3 regions of the Anaerobacillus sp. QJM3NY_17 genome follow, and region 1 is predicted to be linked to each of the others. Evidence: predicted binding sites of a transcription regulator. Region 1 holds the regulator's gene; each other region holds the start of a gene.
The links. The regulator CtsR, encoded in region 1, represses protease genes until heat stress. The targets are predictions, from matches to a motif close to ATGGTCAATAAAGGTCAAACA.
Positions count from the first base shown of each region.

Region 1 (5,266 bases):
ATGTTCAGTACCTACATAGGAATGGCTCAACTTACGTGCTTCATCCATCGATAATTCAATCACTTTTTTAGCTCGTGGTGTATAGTGAATGGATTGAACAGAGTCCTGTCCGCGTCCAATTAACTTCTCTACTTCTTTTTGAATCTTGTCTGAGCCAAGTCCAAGTGCTGTTAACGCTTTGGCTGCAATACCTTCACCTTCACGGACTAACCCAAGTAAGATATGTTCAGTACCAACGTTGTTATGGCCAAGTCGGATCGCCTCTTCTTGTGCTAAAGCAAGTACTTTCTGGGCACGTTCTGTAAATCGTCCAAACATCATTGTTCATCACCCTCCAAATTCTTCGTTAGTTGATCTTCAAGTTCAAGTCTTTCTCTAATTAAAGTAGCACGTTTGATATCTCGTTCCGTAGGGGTAAGACTTGCCCCAGCATACTGCTGTAAGAAACCTGGTTGCGTTAGGATAAGCAATTCATTCAATATCGATTTAGATAAGCCTTTTACAAGACCTAAATCAATACCAAGTCTTACATCTGACAAACACTTAGCTGCTTCTTTTGATTGAATAATTCTGCTGTTCTGCAGAACACCAAGGGCACGATAAATACGATCCTCTAACTCAATTCTGGAGTTATCTAGAAGTGCCCTTCTAGCAGCACGTTCTTTTTCGATAACTTGCATAACCACACCTTGTAAATCTTCGATGATGTCATCTTCTGTCTTTCCAAGAGTGATCTGATTTGATATCTGAAAAATATTACCTAGCGCTTCGCTACCTTCCCCATAGCTACCTCTTACGACCAGACCGAGCTGGTTGATAGCCGGAATAATATGGTTTAATTGCTGTGTTAATACAAGCGCAGGGAGGTGTAGCATAACAGAAGCTCGCATGCCGGTTCCCACATTAGTAGGACAACTTGTTAAATATCCTTTTCTTTCATCAAATGCGTAGTCAACTTTTCCTTCAATCCAGTTATCTAATGAATTTGCAATGCTTAGCGCCTTCTTCAGTTCGAACCCTGCAACTAGACATTGAATACGAAAATGATCTTCTTCATTAATCATTATACTAACCGTTTCATTCTCGCTCAGAAGCACGCCGCCGTTATTTGAGTGTTCGATAAGGTTAGGACTAATCAAGTGCTTCTCCACAAGAACTCTCTTCTCGATAGGTTTTAACTCATCCATTTCAATTAATTCAAGTTCACCAATCTGGTCGTCTGGAATATCTGTAAACTGTTGTCGAACTTCTTTTATAACTTGTAAATTATCCTCACTGTTTGAAACGATCGGAAAAACATAATTCTTTAAGTTACGTGCAAATCGGACCCGACTACTCATGACAATATCAGAATCTGGACCCTCATCTTTCATCCATGGGCTTACGGCTTCACTGATAAAATGCTGAAGTGACATTATGCTCCCCCTTCCCATTTGCTCTTTTCTTCAAGGGAACGAATCAAATCTCTAGTTTCTGCAGCTTTTTCAAATTCTTCATGCTGGATATACTCTTTCATTTTGCTTCTTAAGTTCTGGACTTTGCGTTCAATTTCTATCGCTGCTCCAGCCCTCTTCGGAACTTTTCCAGCGTGAACAGTATTGCCCCCATGAACTTTTTTAAGTATAGGATCCAAGTTATCCGAAAAGGTTTTGTAGCACTCAGAACACCCAAATCTTCCAATCTTAGTGAATTGTTGATAGGTCAACCCACACTTTGGACAGTGTATTGGCTCTTTTTTATAAAAAGACTGAGCTGGATTCTCCTCAATAGGGGTATCGAAATTTAGTAATCCCGATAATAAGTTATGGATAGAAAAATGGTTAGTGCCTGGCTCAACCTCACCTTTTTCCTTAGCACACTTCTCACAAATGTGAAACTCTGTTTTTTCACCATTAATAATCTTAGTGAAATGAAGCGTAGCAGGGCGCTCACCACATTCCTGACAAGTCATAGGGCAACCCTCCTTCTCTACCCTAAAAAGTATAAAATTTATTTATATTTTAAAGCAGTTAGCATTGCACGCAACATATTCGCACGCAGATGATCTCTAACTGGTAATTCTATAGTAATCACAGTACGATCTAGTACGCTTAACATTAACTTCGCTTCTCGCTCCGAAATTACCTCTTCTTCATGTAAACGAAGAATAATATTTTCTGAAACTACTTGTGGCACTTGATTTTTGACGATCTGTATCATTTCGTCTATTAAATCAGCGTGGGTTTCGGGTTTAACTTTAACGATCCGTATATAACCCCCTCCACCTCTCTTACTTTCCACAATATAGCCTTTTTCAATCGTAAAGCGGGTATTTATTACATAATTAATTTGTGAGGGAACACATTGAAATTTATCTGCTATTTCACTTCGCTTTATTTCAACAGCATCCCTTCCATCCACCATTAAAATTTTCTTTAAATATGCTTCAATAATATCGGAAACATTCCTCACGTAGTTCCCTCCTCTCCGTCCCCATACTGACTTTGACTATATTTGACGTTAAATATATTATAACGTTTTTATCAAGGATTGCAAAGCAACAAGCCTATCGTAGTTCTTCTGTATAAAGCATTACCATTTAAGATAAATCCAAGACTCTTTTTTCTCTAGTTTTCACCTTTTAATAGAGCAACTAAAATTTTCTTCAGAAAACTATTAAACAAAAAAAATACGATCAGACTCGAATAATTCATTTGCTACATAAGGGTAGCAAGATTTTTCATTAAAAGTTTCTTAGCCCTGCTATATGAATTGCTTTTATTTCTCAATTATATAGAGTGCTTAGATAGAGAATATATCCGATCAGGTATTTAGATGCTTGAGGAATTACTCTGCGATAGTAAGGCAAAACAATTATGCAAACAGAAAAATTAATTCCGCGATCTTTTAAAACAGAACTAGCTATCTAAAAGTGTTGAGAAAGAAATACAAAAAAAGCGAGAAACCCTCAGGTCTCTCGCTTTTCTTCATTGCCCAGCGACGTCCTACTCTTGCAGGGGGAGATTCCCCAACTACCATCGGCGCTCGAGCTTAACTTCCGTGTTCTCATACGGGGCGCGATAAGCGGCGAACTTCTTCGTCAGCTGCGCGATGCCAGATCCTCATGGATCTCTCGAATATCCACTCCGGTCTGACATCACTTGCTTCCTCGAATTTCTTGCTTCTCCCACCCCTACGAAGCTTACGAAGAAGTTTTTGATTGTCTTTCCTGCAGCTTTTTCTCTTACGAGCTTTCAACATTTTTTGAATACAAAAAAGCGAGAAACCCTCAGGTCTCTCGCTTCTCTTATGTTGCCCAGCGACGTCCTACTCTTGCAGGGGGAGATCCCCCAACTACCATCGGCGCTGAAGAGCTTAACTTCCGTGTTCGGCATGGGAACGGGTGTGACCTCTTCGCCATCATCACTAGACTAACAGGATGTTAGCCGTTCGGTGTTCACCACAGGACGTGGTGGCACTTAATCGAACTTCCTTATTTCAGGTGTTCCCTGAAAACTAGATAGCACGCACAACTTTCCAATATTTTAGGTTAAGCCCTCGATCGATTAGTATTCGTCAGCTCCACGTGTTGCCACGCTTCCACCCCGAACCTATCTACCTCATCATCTCTAAGGGATCTTACCAGCTTAATGCTGTGGGAAATCTCATCTCGAGGGGGGCTTCATGCTTAGATGCTTTCAGCACTTATCCCTTCCACACGTAGCTACCCAGCTATGCTCCTGGCGGAACAACTGGTACACCAGCGGTGTGTCCATCCCGGTCCTCTCGTACTAAGGACAGCTCCTCTCAAATTTCCTGCGCCCGCGACGGATAGGGACCGAACTGTCTCACGACGTTCTGAACCCAGCTCGCGTACCGCTTTAATGGGCGAACAGCCCAACCCTTGGGACCTACTTCAGCCCCAGGATGCGATGAGCCGACATCGAGGTGCCAAACCTCCCCGTCGATGTGGACTCTTGGGGGAGATAAGCCTGTTATCCCCAGGGTAGCTTTTATCCGTTGAGCGATGGCCCTTCCATGCGGAACCACCGGATCACTAAGCCCGACTTTCGTCCCTGCTCGACTTGTAGGTCTCGCAGTCAAGCTCCCTTGTGCCTTTACACTCTGCGAATGATTTCCAACCATTCTGAGGGAACCTTTGGGCGCCTCCGTTACACTTTAGGAGGCGACCGCCCCAGTCAAACTGCCCACCTGACACTGTCTCCGCACCGGATCACGGTGCTGGGTTAGAATGTCAGTACAGCCAGGGTAGTATCCCACCGACGCCTCCATCGAACCTGGCGGTCCGACTTCTATGGCTCCTACCTATCCTGTACAAGCTGTACCAAAATCCAATATCAGGCTACAGTAAAGCTCCATGGGGTCTTTCCGTCCTGTCGCGGGTAACCTGCATCTTCACAGGTACTATAATTTCACCGGGTCTCTCGTTGAGACAGTATCCAAGTCGTTGCACCTTTCGTGCGGGTCGGAACTTACCCGACAAGGAATTTCGCTACCTTAGGACCGTTATAGTTACGGCCGCCGTTTACTGGGGCTTCGATTCAGAGCTTCTCCCGTAAGGGATAACCCCTCCTCTTAACCTTCCAGCACCGGGCAGGTGTCAGCCCCTATACTTCGCCTTACGGCTTTGCAGAGACCTGTGTTTTTGCTAAACAGTCGCTTGGATCTTTTCACTGCGGCTCCCCTGGGCTATAAACCCGAGGAAGCACCCCTTCTCCCGAAGTTACGGGGTCATTTTGCCGAGTTCCTTAACGAGAGTTCTCCCGATCGTCTTAGGATTCTCTCCTCGCCTACCTGTGTCGGTTTGCGGTACGGGCACCTTTTTCCTCACTAGAGGCTTTTCTTGGCAGCGTAGAATCAAGGACTTCGGTACTAAATTTCCCTCGCCATCACGACTCAGCCTTCACGGTGAACGGATTTGCCTATTCACCAGCCTAATCGCTTGGACGCGCATTTCCAGCAGCGCGCTCTCCCTATCTTTCTGCGTCCCCCCGTCGTTCAAACGGAAAGGAGGTGGTACAGGAATATCAACCTGTTATCCATCGCCTACGCCTTTCGGCCTCGGCTTAGGTCCCGACTAACCCTGAGCGGACGAGCCTTCCTCAGGAAACCTTGGGCTTTCGACGGACAAGATTCTCACTTGTCTTTCGCTACTCATACCGGCATTCTCACTTCTAAGCGCTCCACCAGTCCTTTCGGTCTGACTTCACAGCCCTTAGAACGCTCTCCTACCATTGTCGTAAGACAATCCACAGCTTCGGTGATA
Region 1 is NZ_CM149685.1:126,362-131,627, reverse strand. It holds gene clpC (ATP-dependent protease ATP-binding subunit ClpC) at 1-321, opposite strand, end outside; gene AC0VYV_RS00685 (protein arginine kinase) at 318-1,373, opposite strand; gene AC0VYV_RS00680 (UvrB/UvrC motif-containing protein) at 1,415-1,951, opposite strand; gene AC0VYV_RS00675 (CtsR family transcriptional regulator) at 1,990-2,451, opposite strand; rRNA gene rrf (5S ribosomal RNA) at 3,294-3,410, opposite strand; rRNA gene AC0VYV_RS00665 (23S ribosomal RNA) at 3,526-5,266, opposite strand, start outside.

Region 2 (5,266 bases), 920 kb from region 1:
ATCAAAGTAATTCATTACCTCCGTCTCATTTATTCTTAAGTAACCACTTTCATCAATATTATCAATTAAATAATGCACAACGGCTTCCCTTTTACGTGGAAAGTGTAGACACCTCGCCTGATCGTGTAACTCATCATGCAAACTTTTTCTTGTTTCAGCGTATTCGAGTGGATCTTTTTTAAGCCCCGTATCATAAGAGCGTTTTGAAGAACGAACGCCACCATCCCATGAAGGGGAGTGTAATTCAATTAATGGATTTTCAAGAGCCTGTTCTTTCACGTACTCCAGTAATTCGACCGTAGAATATTGGAGTATAGAAATCGCTTGATGCAACTGGGTTGTCATGACTAATTTCGTTGTCTGCTTTTGTATCAATCCTAATTCCATCGCAATCCCTCCACCTTCATCATACTATATCGCTTCATTTTATGGTATGAAAAAAATGAAAATGACCAGAATTTTCTGTTTTTTAAAAGGGGATTTTGACACCATTTTTAAAGAAAATGATGAAATAGCCCGTCCCTTAGTCAAATTTCTACATAAACTGTCTTATAGAGAGAGAAAAAGGAGGCAAATGCCATGGATTTAGCTGTATATGGAATTGCTTTGCTTCCAGTCATCATTGGAGTTGTACACCTTTTTAAGGTGTTTGGTTTTCCGGTAAGGTTCTTACCGATTCTTTCCATTGGAATCGGAATTGTAATGAGCCACATTTATGTTGAACCGGAAGACTTCAAAAAAGCCTTCTTTATAGGATTATGGCTTGGACTATGCGCTACTGGAATGCACTCAGGCTTCAAACACACGATGAGTGGAGCAATCAGCAAAGGACATGACGATGACAAAGATAAGCCCTGTTAGAAGGTAAGACTGATCGCAAGAAGAGTGGACGAGTTCTACTCTTCTTTTTTTTCTGTTCAAAATGAAGGATACTATTCATTCCCTGGATCTAAGCGAACAAAGATGACATTTATCATAAAAAAATCCCCTTCACACTAGCGAAAGGGATTGGAATTATGTATTTGGTGCGCCCGGAGGGATTCGAACCCCCGACTGACGCGGTACCGGAAACCACCGCTCTATCCGACTGAGCTACGGGCGCGCTTCATTAGCGCAAGGATTATTATACGATATGCCCCCTTTTTTTGCAAGGTGAATTTCATAGCTTCCAAGTGACGATCAATGAGTAATCAATAGTGTATAAGAGCATTTTATCTATACCATGTTAATGAACGCTGTTGCTTTTTTGCTCTGGTGAACGGTGAGATATTAACAATATTGGCCAAAGCTATTATCCAAACATTTCATTCATATCATAGAAAAGGTATCGCTTCAGTTCTTGACGTCTCACCTGTCTCATAGTAAAGTTATACCAAACATATGTTCTGTTAGGTGGAGATGATCATGTTCCAATTAAGTAAAGAAGAAACGAAGGCATTAAGAAACTACCTCTTACTTCCTTACCTGAAAAGAGTGCTGGAAATTGACACGAAATGGGTGAACCATTCGAAAATGAAACTTCCGCGCCCTTATCTGGAACTAATTCATGCCGCTATAACGTTAGCCTCCTCTGACTTAAAATGGGCAAAAGCAATGCTTCATGATAGAGGAATCCGCGTCTATATAGAAGATACGAAAGAAGATGTTGTGATTTGCAAAGTATATTGTCGAGGTTACAATCAAACATACCGCTATTCTTCCATTCAAATACGTAATCAGGTAGAAAGACGAATTTTAGCCTACTTTTTAGCAGACGATCGATTAAAAAAAAGGAACATTCGCTCTGTTTAAAATAAAGGGATGCGGGGAAAATGGGTGTATGTGGTTAAAGAAAAATCAAACCCTTTTCATCGATTAAAAAATAGGACAGCACTTTATTTGACCTATACTGACCTTTTAGGTATGATGAACATACAGCAACTACATATTCCACAAATATAAGGGAGGAATTTAAAATGGTTTTAATTCCAACGGTAATTGAACAAACAAACCGCGGTGAGAGAGCGTACGACATTTATTCTCGTCTTCTTAAGGACCGTATTATTATGCTAGGAACAGCAATTGACGACAACGTATCAAACGCAGTCGTTGCACAACTTCTTTTCCTTGCTGCTGAAGACCCAGATAAAGACATCTCACTTTATATCAACAGCCCTGGTGGTTCAATCACTGCAGGTATGGCGATTTACGATACTATGCAATTCATTAAGCCAAAAGTATCAACAATCTGCATCGGTATGGCTGCTTCAATGGGTGCCTTCCTACTTGCTGCTGGTGAACCTGGTAAGCGCTATGCTCTACCAAACAGTGAAGTAATGATTCACCAACCGCTCGGTGGTACTCAAGGTCAGGCTTCTGACATTGAAATTCACGCAAAACGCATCATCCAAATGCGCGAGAAGCTAAACAAAATTCTTTCTGAGCGCACAGGTCAACCACTTGAAACAATCGATCGCGACACAGATCGTGACCGTTTCATGGAAGCGACTGAAGCGAAAGAATACGGCTTGATTGATGAAGTAATGGAAAAGAAAGCATAAGATAGACCCTAAAAAGCCTTTCCCAACAATGTAGGGAAAGGCTTTTTCTTTCTTAGAATAGGCGTTGTTTTTGAACCATCTGCTATTTGAGCAGCCAATGAACCACAATGGATGATCCCACTCTCTATAACTCTATTCTCTTAAGAATGTTTCGCAACGTTAACAATTTAATGCAAAACAAAAACCTGGCACACAGCCAGGTTTTGCTAATCTTTTTGAATAAAATCAATTAATGAAGACATCGCATCTTCTTCATCATTACCATCAACAGTTAAAATAACAGAAGAACCAGTACCAACAGCAAGGCTCATGATGCCCATGATGCTTTTGGCATTAACTTTTTTACCGTCCTTCTCAAGGAAGATATCCGAGTTAAATCGGTTTGCTTCCTGTACAAACAGAGCTGCTGGACGTGCCTGTAATCCTGTATCCAAAGTAACCACAACTTCTTTTTGAATCACTTGTTCATTCCTCCCCTTATTTAAAACAGTCGATCAGAACACCAGAAGCGCTATACCAGTTTCCCTTGCACTCGCCACTTTCAAACTAAAGCTATGATAGCTCGTTTTGTGGCCTCTCGATTTTAAATTTACTAAAGTGTTAAATTACCTAAAAAAGTAAGCGCTATCTCGAAAGGTGAAAAATTTAGAAAAACGCTATTTCCAATGCTTTCATTAAGAAAAATAGGGTTTTTCTTTGAAGATTCATGCTATCTATTGTACTGCTAGAAAACAACCTTCCACCATTATAGGTGGAAGCTTTTTTCTAACTTGTCCGAAAGGCTTAGGAGATCGGTTTACCATCACGAAGCTTATCAGCAATCTGGTCAATCTTTCGTAATCTATGATTGATTCCTGATTTACTAATAGCTCCTCCAGTAACCATCTCACCGAGTTCTTTCAGTGTAACATCTTGATGCTTCACGCGAAGTTCAGCGATCTCTCTTAACTTATCAGGAAGAATTTCTAAACCAACTTCCTTTTGGATGAAGCGAATATTCTCAACCTGTCGAAAAGCCGCGCCTACCGTTTTATTCAAATTAGCCGTTTCGCAATTCACGATTCGATTAACAGAATTCCGCATGTCTTTCATAATGCGTACATCCTCAAAATAGAGCAGCGCCTGATGGGCACCGACAACACTTAAGAACTCCGTAATCTTCTCGCCTTCTTTGATATAAACGATATACCCTTTCTTTCGCTCAAGCATTTTCGCATTTAATCCAAATTCATTCATTAAGTTACAAAGCGATTCCGTATGCTCTTCGTACATTGAGAAGATCTCAAGATGATAAGAGGTTTCAGGATGATTGATTGATCCCCCCGCAAGAAATGCTCCTCTTAGATAAGAACGTTTGCAACAAGACTTCTTGGTAAAATCCTTTGAGATTACTCTAGTGAACGTAAAGGCGTTATCCATTATACCGAGATCTTCAAGGAGATCTCTTGCTTTGGCTGAGACACGGACAATGTATACATTGTTTTTCTTCAGCCTCATTTTTTTACGGACAAGTAGTTCAACATCGAAGTTGTATATCCGCTTAATGAGCGTATAAATTCTTCTTGCAATGGCAGCATGTTCAGTCGGAATGTTTAGAATCAGCTGTCTGTTACCAAACGAGATCGATCCATTCATTCGAATAAGTGCTGCTAGTTCTGATCTTGCACAGCAAGGTTTACTTTCTAACTGCGTCAATTCTTTCTTTGTATCAGCAGCAAATGACATTGCCATCCCCCCTTTTTCATGCAGGGGCCCCACTGACCCATCATGATCTTTTATCGTCTAATAAGGATAAAAGAATCGATGATATTTCCTTCGCATCATGGCGTACATATTTCTCATCGTATTGAATAATTTTATCACTGATTACATGAAAACCAAAGCTCTTTAGACGATTTTCGTCATATTGCACAACCTCTGCTCGTTCTTGTGCATAACGTTTTGCATAGAAAGATGGAATCATTTCCTCATTTACAATAATCGTATCCATAAGTTTATAGCCGATGTGATCAATGAGTGCCTGCACGTGGTCACTCGCCGTATAGTTTTCCGTTTCACCTAGCTGAGTCATAACGTTACAAACATACACTTTCCTTGCCTTAGACTGCTGAATTTCCTCAGCAATGCCCGGAACAAGTAAATTCGGTAGAATACTTGTATATAGACTACCTGGCCCAAGAACAATCAAATCAGCTTCACGAATAGCTTGTAGAGATTCGGGGAGCGCTTTGATGCCTGGTGGTGAAAGAAATACCCTCTTAATTGCTTTATTTACCTTTGGAATTTGTGATTCACCTTGAACAAAAGTACCATCACGCATTTCAGCATGTAAAACAATACTTCGATTTGATGCAGGAAGAACTTCGCCACGTACGTTAAGAACGCGGCACATTTCTCTAACTCCTGTTACAAAATCACCAGTAATGTCCGTCATAGCAGCTAGCATTAGATTGCCAAGGGAATGACCTGATAGCCCATTCCCATTTTTAAACCGATGTTGCATAAGTCCTTCTAACAAAGGTTCAACCTCTGATAGCGCTGTAATAACATTTCGTACATCACCTGGAGGAGGTATATCAAACTCATCACGTAATCGACCTGAACTTCCTCCGTCGTCAGCTACAGTGACAATCGCAGTAATGTCGACAGGAAACTTTTTAAGTCCACGAAGAAGTACCGATAGGCCTGTTCCTCCACCAATGACGACAGCCTTTGGCAGATTAGTG
Region 2 is NZ_CM149685.1:3,584,500-3,589,765, forward strand. It holds gene rpoN (RNA polymerase factor sigma-54) at 1-387, opposite strand, end outside; gene AC0VYV_RS18615 (hypothetical protein) at 580-861, shown strand; tRNA gene AC0VYV_RS18620 (tRNA-Arg) at 1,024-1,102, opposite strand; gene AC0VYV_RS18625 (YhjD family protein) at 1,405-1,791, shown strand; gene clpP (ATP-dependent Clp endopeptidase proteolytic subunit ClpP) at 1,956-2,540, shown strand; gene AC0VYV_RS18635 (HPr family phosphocarrier protein) at 2,747-3,001, opposite strand; gene whiA (DNA-binding protein WhiA) at 3,324-4,265, opposite strand; gene AC0VYV_RS18645 (gluconeogenesis factor YvcK family protein) at 4,306-5,266, opposite strand, start outside.
Region 2: a site for CtsR is predicted at 1,876-1,896, ahead of clpP (ATP-dependent Clp endopeptidase proteolytic subunit ClpP). Genes of this name have one in related genera too.

Region 3 (5,266 bases), 510 kb from region 1:
CGATCCAAACCATAAAGGCAAGTGCCCATACAGTAAAACGGTTCCATTCTTTTTCCTTAACAGCCAAGAGCAGACCCTCCACATCATAAGTTTAGTTTCATTATAACATGGACATACCTAACTTATGTGTAAACGCTTGAAATTCTTGAAAATTCAAGATACAAATCGAATGGTTAAGGGGTAGCGATATAAAGTGCCCTGATTCGACTTGACCGATGCAATCACAATAAAGATAAGGTGCATGACAAGTAGAATAGGGAGAAGGATAAGCCCTATAAGGACTAGACTTAAGATCCCAGCAATGACTAGATAGAGTGTCATGCTTATTTGGAAGTTAATGGATTCTTTTCCTTGCTCATCGATAAACGGTTCATCTTCTCTTTTAATTGACCAGAGGATGATTGGACCAATAATATGTCCCAGAGGAATTAAATAACCACTCAATGCAGAGAGATGAACATACATAGCCCATTGTCTTATTGTTTGATCAGGAACCGTTGTTACGTCTTTATTATCCATCTCAATACCTCCCTATATAGCTCATCTATGATCAGCATATTACTCATTATTTTAAGATATGCCTTTAATAAAGTAGGCAATAAAAAAAGGAACCACCTTTGGTTCCTTTAATTGGAATTGTAGTTGATGTGATAAGACGCGCGTTCTGTAAGTACGATCAGCTCGTCTGAATGCTTTTTAACATTGTTTATATCTTCTAAAGGAATTTCAAAAGTGGAGTGTGGAAGAGGGGCTGTAGCTTCGTCTGAAATGACTTTGCCCTCGCCTTTAAGTTGAAGGAGTGTCGAAGCCGTGTAATCATCGACGGTCTCCCCTCTGTGTTGAAATACAAAATCTTCGAGTTTCATGATGGTTTTATCGAGATCGTCTTGTTCTTTTTTCTCAATGATAAGATGTCCGCCTACCCATTCAGTAAGCGTGTTACGAACTTCTGTTAGCATAGTTGACGCATTCATTTTATCACCTCACTATCAAATTTCCCCATTTATACATTGGATAAACAGTACAAATGAACTTGGCAAAGAGATGATGATATACTTGTGCTATGTAAATATATAAAGGATGAATGTCATGAAAACAATAACAATCGATGAAGTTTTGGAAAGCAAGATGCTCTTATTGGATGTTCGTACACCGGCAGAATATGAAAAGTTTCATATCCCAGGTGCTGTGAACCTACCTATTTTCTCTAATGAAGAAAGAGAAATTGTCGGAACAACATATAAGAAAAAAGGAACTGAAGCAGCGAAGGAATTAGGGATTTCTCTTGTTTCGCCCTTACTTCCTGAGTTTTATAAACGAGCGAAGGAAATAACAAAAGGTAAAGAATTTGCTATTTACTGCTGGCGAGGCGGAATGAGAAGTAAAAGTTTGACAGTTATTTTTGACATGATGGGACTGCCATGCCGACAGCTAGAAGGAGGTATTCGTTCCTACAGACAAAAAGTGACGGCTGGTTTAGAATACTTAGCGAATCAGACGACACCCTATCTTGTTTTGGAAGGACTAACCGGTACATCTAAAACTGAAATACTGAATGATTTAGAAGAGAAGGGCTATCCTGTTCTTGATCTTGAGGGACTTGCAGCTCATCGAGGTTCTGTATTTGGAAGAGTTGATTTGCCTGAAAGAAGTCAAAAAGAATTTGAAGCCATGCTATACCATAGATTAGGAGAAATTGGAGAAACGTCTTATTACATCATTGAATCTGAAAGTAAGCGACTTGGAAATATTATCATTCCAGAGTTTATTTTAGAAGGCAAACAAAAAGGGACGCGTATACAAGTCCACGCCCCGCTTTCTTATCGAATTCGTACGATCTTAAATACGTATCATCCTGAACATCATCACGAAGAAATCACAGGAGCTATTAACAAAATTGAGAAGCGATTTTCGAGTGAAGATAAAGAAGTAATTGCCGATGCTCTTGCTGAGAATGACTATGCCTTGATTGTTGAACGGCTCCTGATTTATTATTATGATCCTCGTTATGAATACAAAGCATATGAGAACGAAGGTAACATTATTAACCTAACGTATGATTCACTTGAGGAAGGAACTAAACTTGTCCAGAATGAAGTAGATCGCTTCGAGATTAAGCTTCGATCAGAAGGCGAGAAAGTTTCGCTTTAATGGATTTTCTTTCTTCAGGAAGCTGTTCATTGTTATACCGTTCAATAAGGTCATCAATGCGTTTAAAATACAAGTGACTTACCCATGCGACATAGCTTCTGTAAACGGGCGACTTTAGAAAATGAATCAACATATTGTCGTCGGGGCCAAAGTAGTATGTTTTATCATCAAAGAAGGTAGAAAAGCGTCTGAAGGATAATTTGGTGAATGAGTTGTCCAATTCAAATCGAAATTTGTTGAGGGCATCCGGAATTAAACGAATTGTGAACACATCATCATTATCAAACATTTCCTTAGGCGTGGGTAAGATTAAATATGGATATTCCCGATCATCAAGGGCAATGAAGAAATCCTCAGGCGTCTCGTGACAGCTAGGCACTCGTTTGACGGTTGTTTCAACAATCAATTGATAGACTGAATCATTCATAAGATATCCTCCCTTTGTAATCTATCATCATTGTTACCGTACTAGTAAACTTGTATACCCCTTTGTCGAAAAGTAGTTATTACAATCTATTATCCAACCTCTGAAAAAATTCCTCTATTTCAAATATTACAAATATTTTTAAGAACCATATATGAATGATATTTTCCTGAGTCGTTAATCAGTTAGAAAAAAATAAAATTTGGATGAGCAAAAGACTTGAAAGTCAAAGATAGTCAAATTATAATTTGGTTACAAGGTCAAAGATAGTCAAAGTCAAAGCGAGTATCTTTCACCTTTTATCTTAATTTCATAAAATGTACGTTATATATATTATAAGGAGGCCATCATATGCTTTGTGATCATTGTCAACAAAATCAAGCATCGGTTCAACTTAATGTCCAGATGAATCAGAATAAGAAACAAGTACACCTTTGTAGTACGTGTTACGCAAAAGTGATGAATGGTCAAACTGCATCATCACCAAAAGGTCAAATGGATGAGTTCTTTCAATCCTTTATGAACCAATCAGGTCAACATGGATTTAACGCACAACAGGAGGGGCCGCAAACCGAGTTTGGAAATGGAAAAGGTGGCTTACTTGATGACTTGGGACGAAATCTTTCTGACGCCGCAAAAGCTGGATTAATTGATCCGGTTATCGGGAGAGAGAATGAAGTATCAAGAGTGATTGAGACGTTAAACCGCCGAAATAAAAACAACCCTGTCTTGATTGGGGAAGCTGGTGTCGGGAAGACAGCCATAGCGGAAGGCCTTGCTCTTCGGATAACAGAGGGCAATGTCCCTTCTAAGCTAAAAAACAAAGAAATTTATTTACTTGATGTAGCTTCACTCGTTTCAAACACAGGTGTTCGTGGTCAATTTGAAGAGCGGATGAAACAGTTAATTTCTGAGCTTCAAAGTAGAAAGAATGTTATTTTGTTCGTGGATGAATTACATCAAATCGTTGGAGCTGGATCTGCTGAAGGCTCAATGGATGCAGGTAACATTTTGAAACCAGCGTTAGCTAGAGGTGAACTTCAGTTAATTGGGGCAACCACTCTCAAAGAGTATCGCCAGATTGAGAAAGACGCAGCGCTTGAGCGTCGCTTCCAACCAGTTATGGTTAATGAGCCAACGGTAGATGAAGCCATTGAAATATTGAAAGGTTTGCAGTCTAAGTATGAAGACTATCATGAAGTCAAGTACACAGATGAAGCCATTAAAGCATGTGTAACATTGTCTAATCGTTTCATTCAAGACCGCTTCTTGCCAGATAAAGCGATCGATTTAATGGATGAAGCAGGGGCGAAATTGAACTTAACGTTTGCAGAGTCTAGCCACGATGAAATTCAGCAACGTCTAACAGAAATAGCTGCTGAAAAAAATAAAGCAGCCGAAGCAGAAGATTATGAGCGTGCTGCCAAGTTAAGAACTGAAGAATTACAGCTTGAGGAGCAGCTTGAGCAATCGCTGAAAAATAAATCAAGTGTGAATCATTTAGTGTCTCTTGAAGAGATTCAACACATTATAGAAGGAAAAACAGGTATTCCAGTACGTAAACTTCGCGAAGATGAACAAACGAAAATGAAAAATCTTGCGGATCGACTTAATGCGAAAGTAATTGGTCAGGAAGATGCCGTAAATAGAGTCGCTAAAGCGATTCGCAGAAGTCGTGCCGGATTGAAACGTCAAAATCGTCCAATAGGTTCCTTCCTATTCGTTGGACCAACAGGAGTCGGTAAAACAGAGCTATCCCGATCACTTGCAGAAGAAATGTTTGGTGATCGTGAAGCCATGATCCGTCTTGATATGAGTGAGTATATGGAGAAACACTCTGTATCTAAGTTAATCGGCTCGCCTCCTGGTTATGTTGGTCATGAAGAAGCTGGGCAATTAACCGAGCGAGTAAGACGTAAGCCATATAGCATCATATTAATTGATGAAGTTGAAAAAGCTCATCCTGATGTTCAAAATATGTTCTTACAAATTCTTGATGATGGACGATTAACTGATAGTCAAGGTAGAACTGTTAGCTTTAAAGATACGGTTATTATTATGACAAGTAATGCTGGAACGTCAGAGCGCAGAATTACAGTTGGTTTTGAATCAGCTGAAAGCTACACGGATGTGATGGAGAGTCTTGGTGGTTACTTTAGACCTGAGTTCTTGAATCGCTTTGATGGAATTATTCCATTTAAATCACTCGAACAATCCAGTCTCGTTACAATCGTTGATTTAATGATTGAAGATTTGGATGAGAGTCTCGAGGAACAGAATATTTCTCTTACAATTAGCGATGAAGCGAAAGAGAAGTTAGCTTCACTTGGCTATAATCCGCAGTTTGGTGCGCGACCACTTCGCAGAGTGATCGAAGAACATGTTGAAGATGGTATTGCCGATATACTAGTGGATGAAGGAGACCTTCAGTCAGTTACAGTTGAAGTTGTAGAAGATAAACTCGTCGTATCAAAAGAAAAATAAGTCACATTCTTGAAAGTCGTTCCAATGGAGCGGCTTTCTTTTTTATTAGCTATAGTAGCTTATATTATTGATATCTCGTTTTTTGGCTCATTCGCGAGTGAATTCAAAAAAAGAAAAGAAAAAACTTTGTTTCCATGGTTTTTTTTGTTACTTTTTTACAAAAAGAGGGAAGGTATAATTATGGTATCCTGACTGTACTTTTTCTAT
Region 3 is NZ_CM149685.1:638,835-644,100, forward strand. It holds gene AC0VYV_RS03505 (DUF4870 domain-containing protein) at 154-519, opposite strand; gene ymzB (protein YmzB) at 627-974, opposite strand; gene mnmH (tRNA 2-selenouridine(34) synthase MnmH) at 1,090-2,151, shown strand; gene AC0VYV_RS03520 (hypothetical protein) at 2,114-2,578, opposite strand; gene AC0VYV_RS03525 (ATP-dependent Clp protease ATP-binding subunit) at 2,927-5,059, shown strand.
Region 3: a site for CtsR is predicted at 2,832-2,852, ahead of AC0VYV_RS03525 (ATP-dependent Clp protease ATP-binding subunit). Genes of this name have one in related genera too.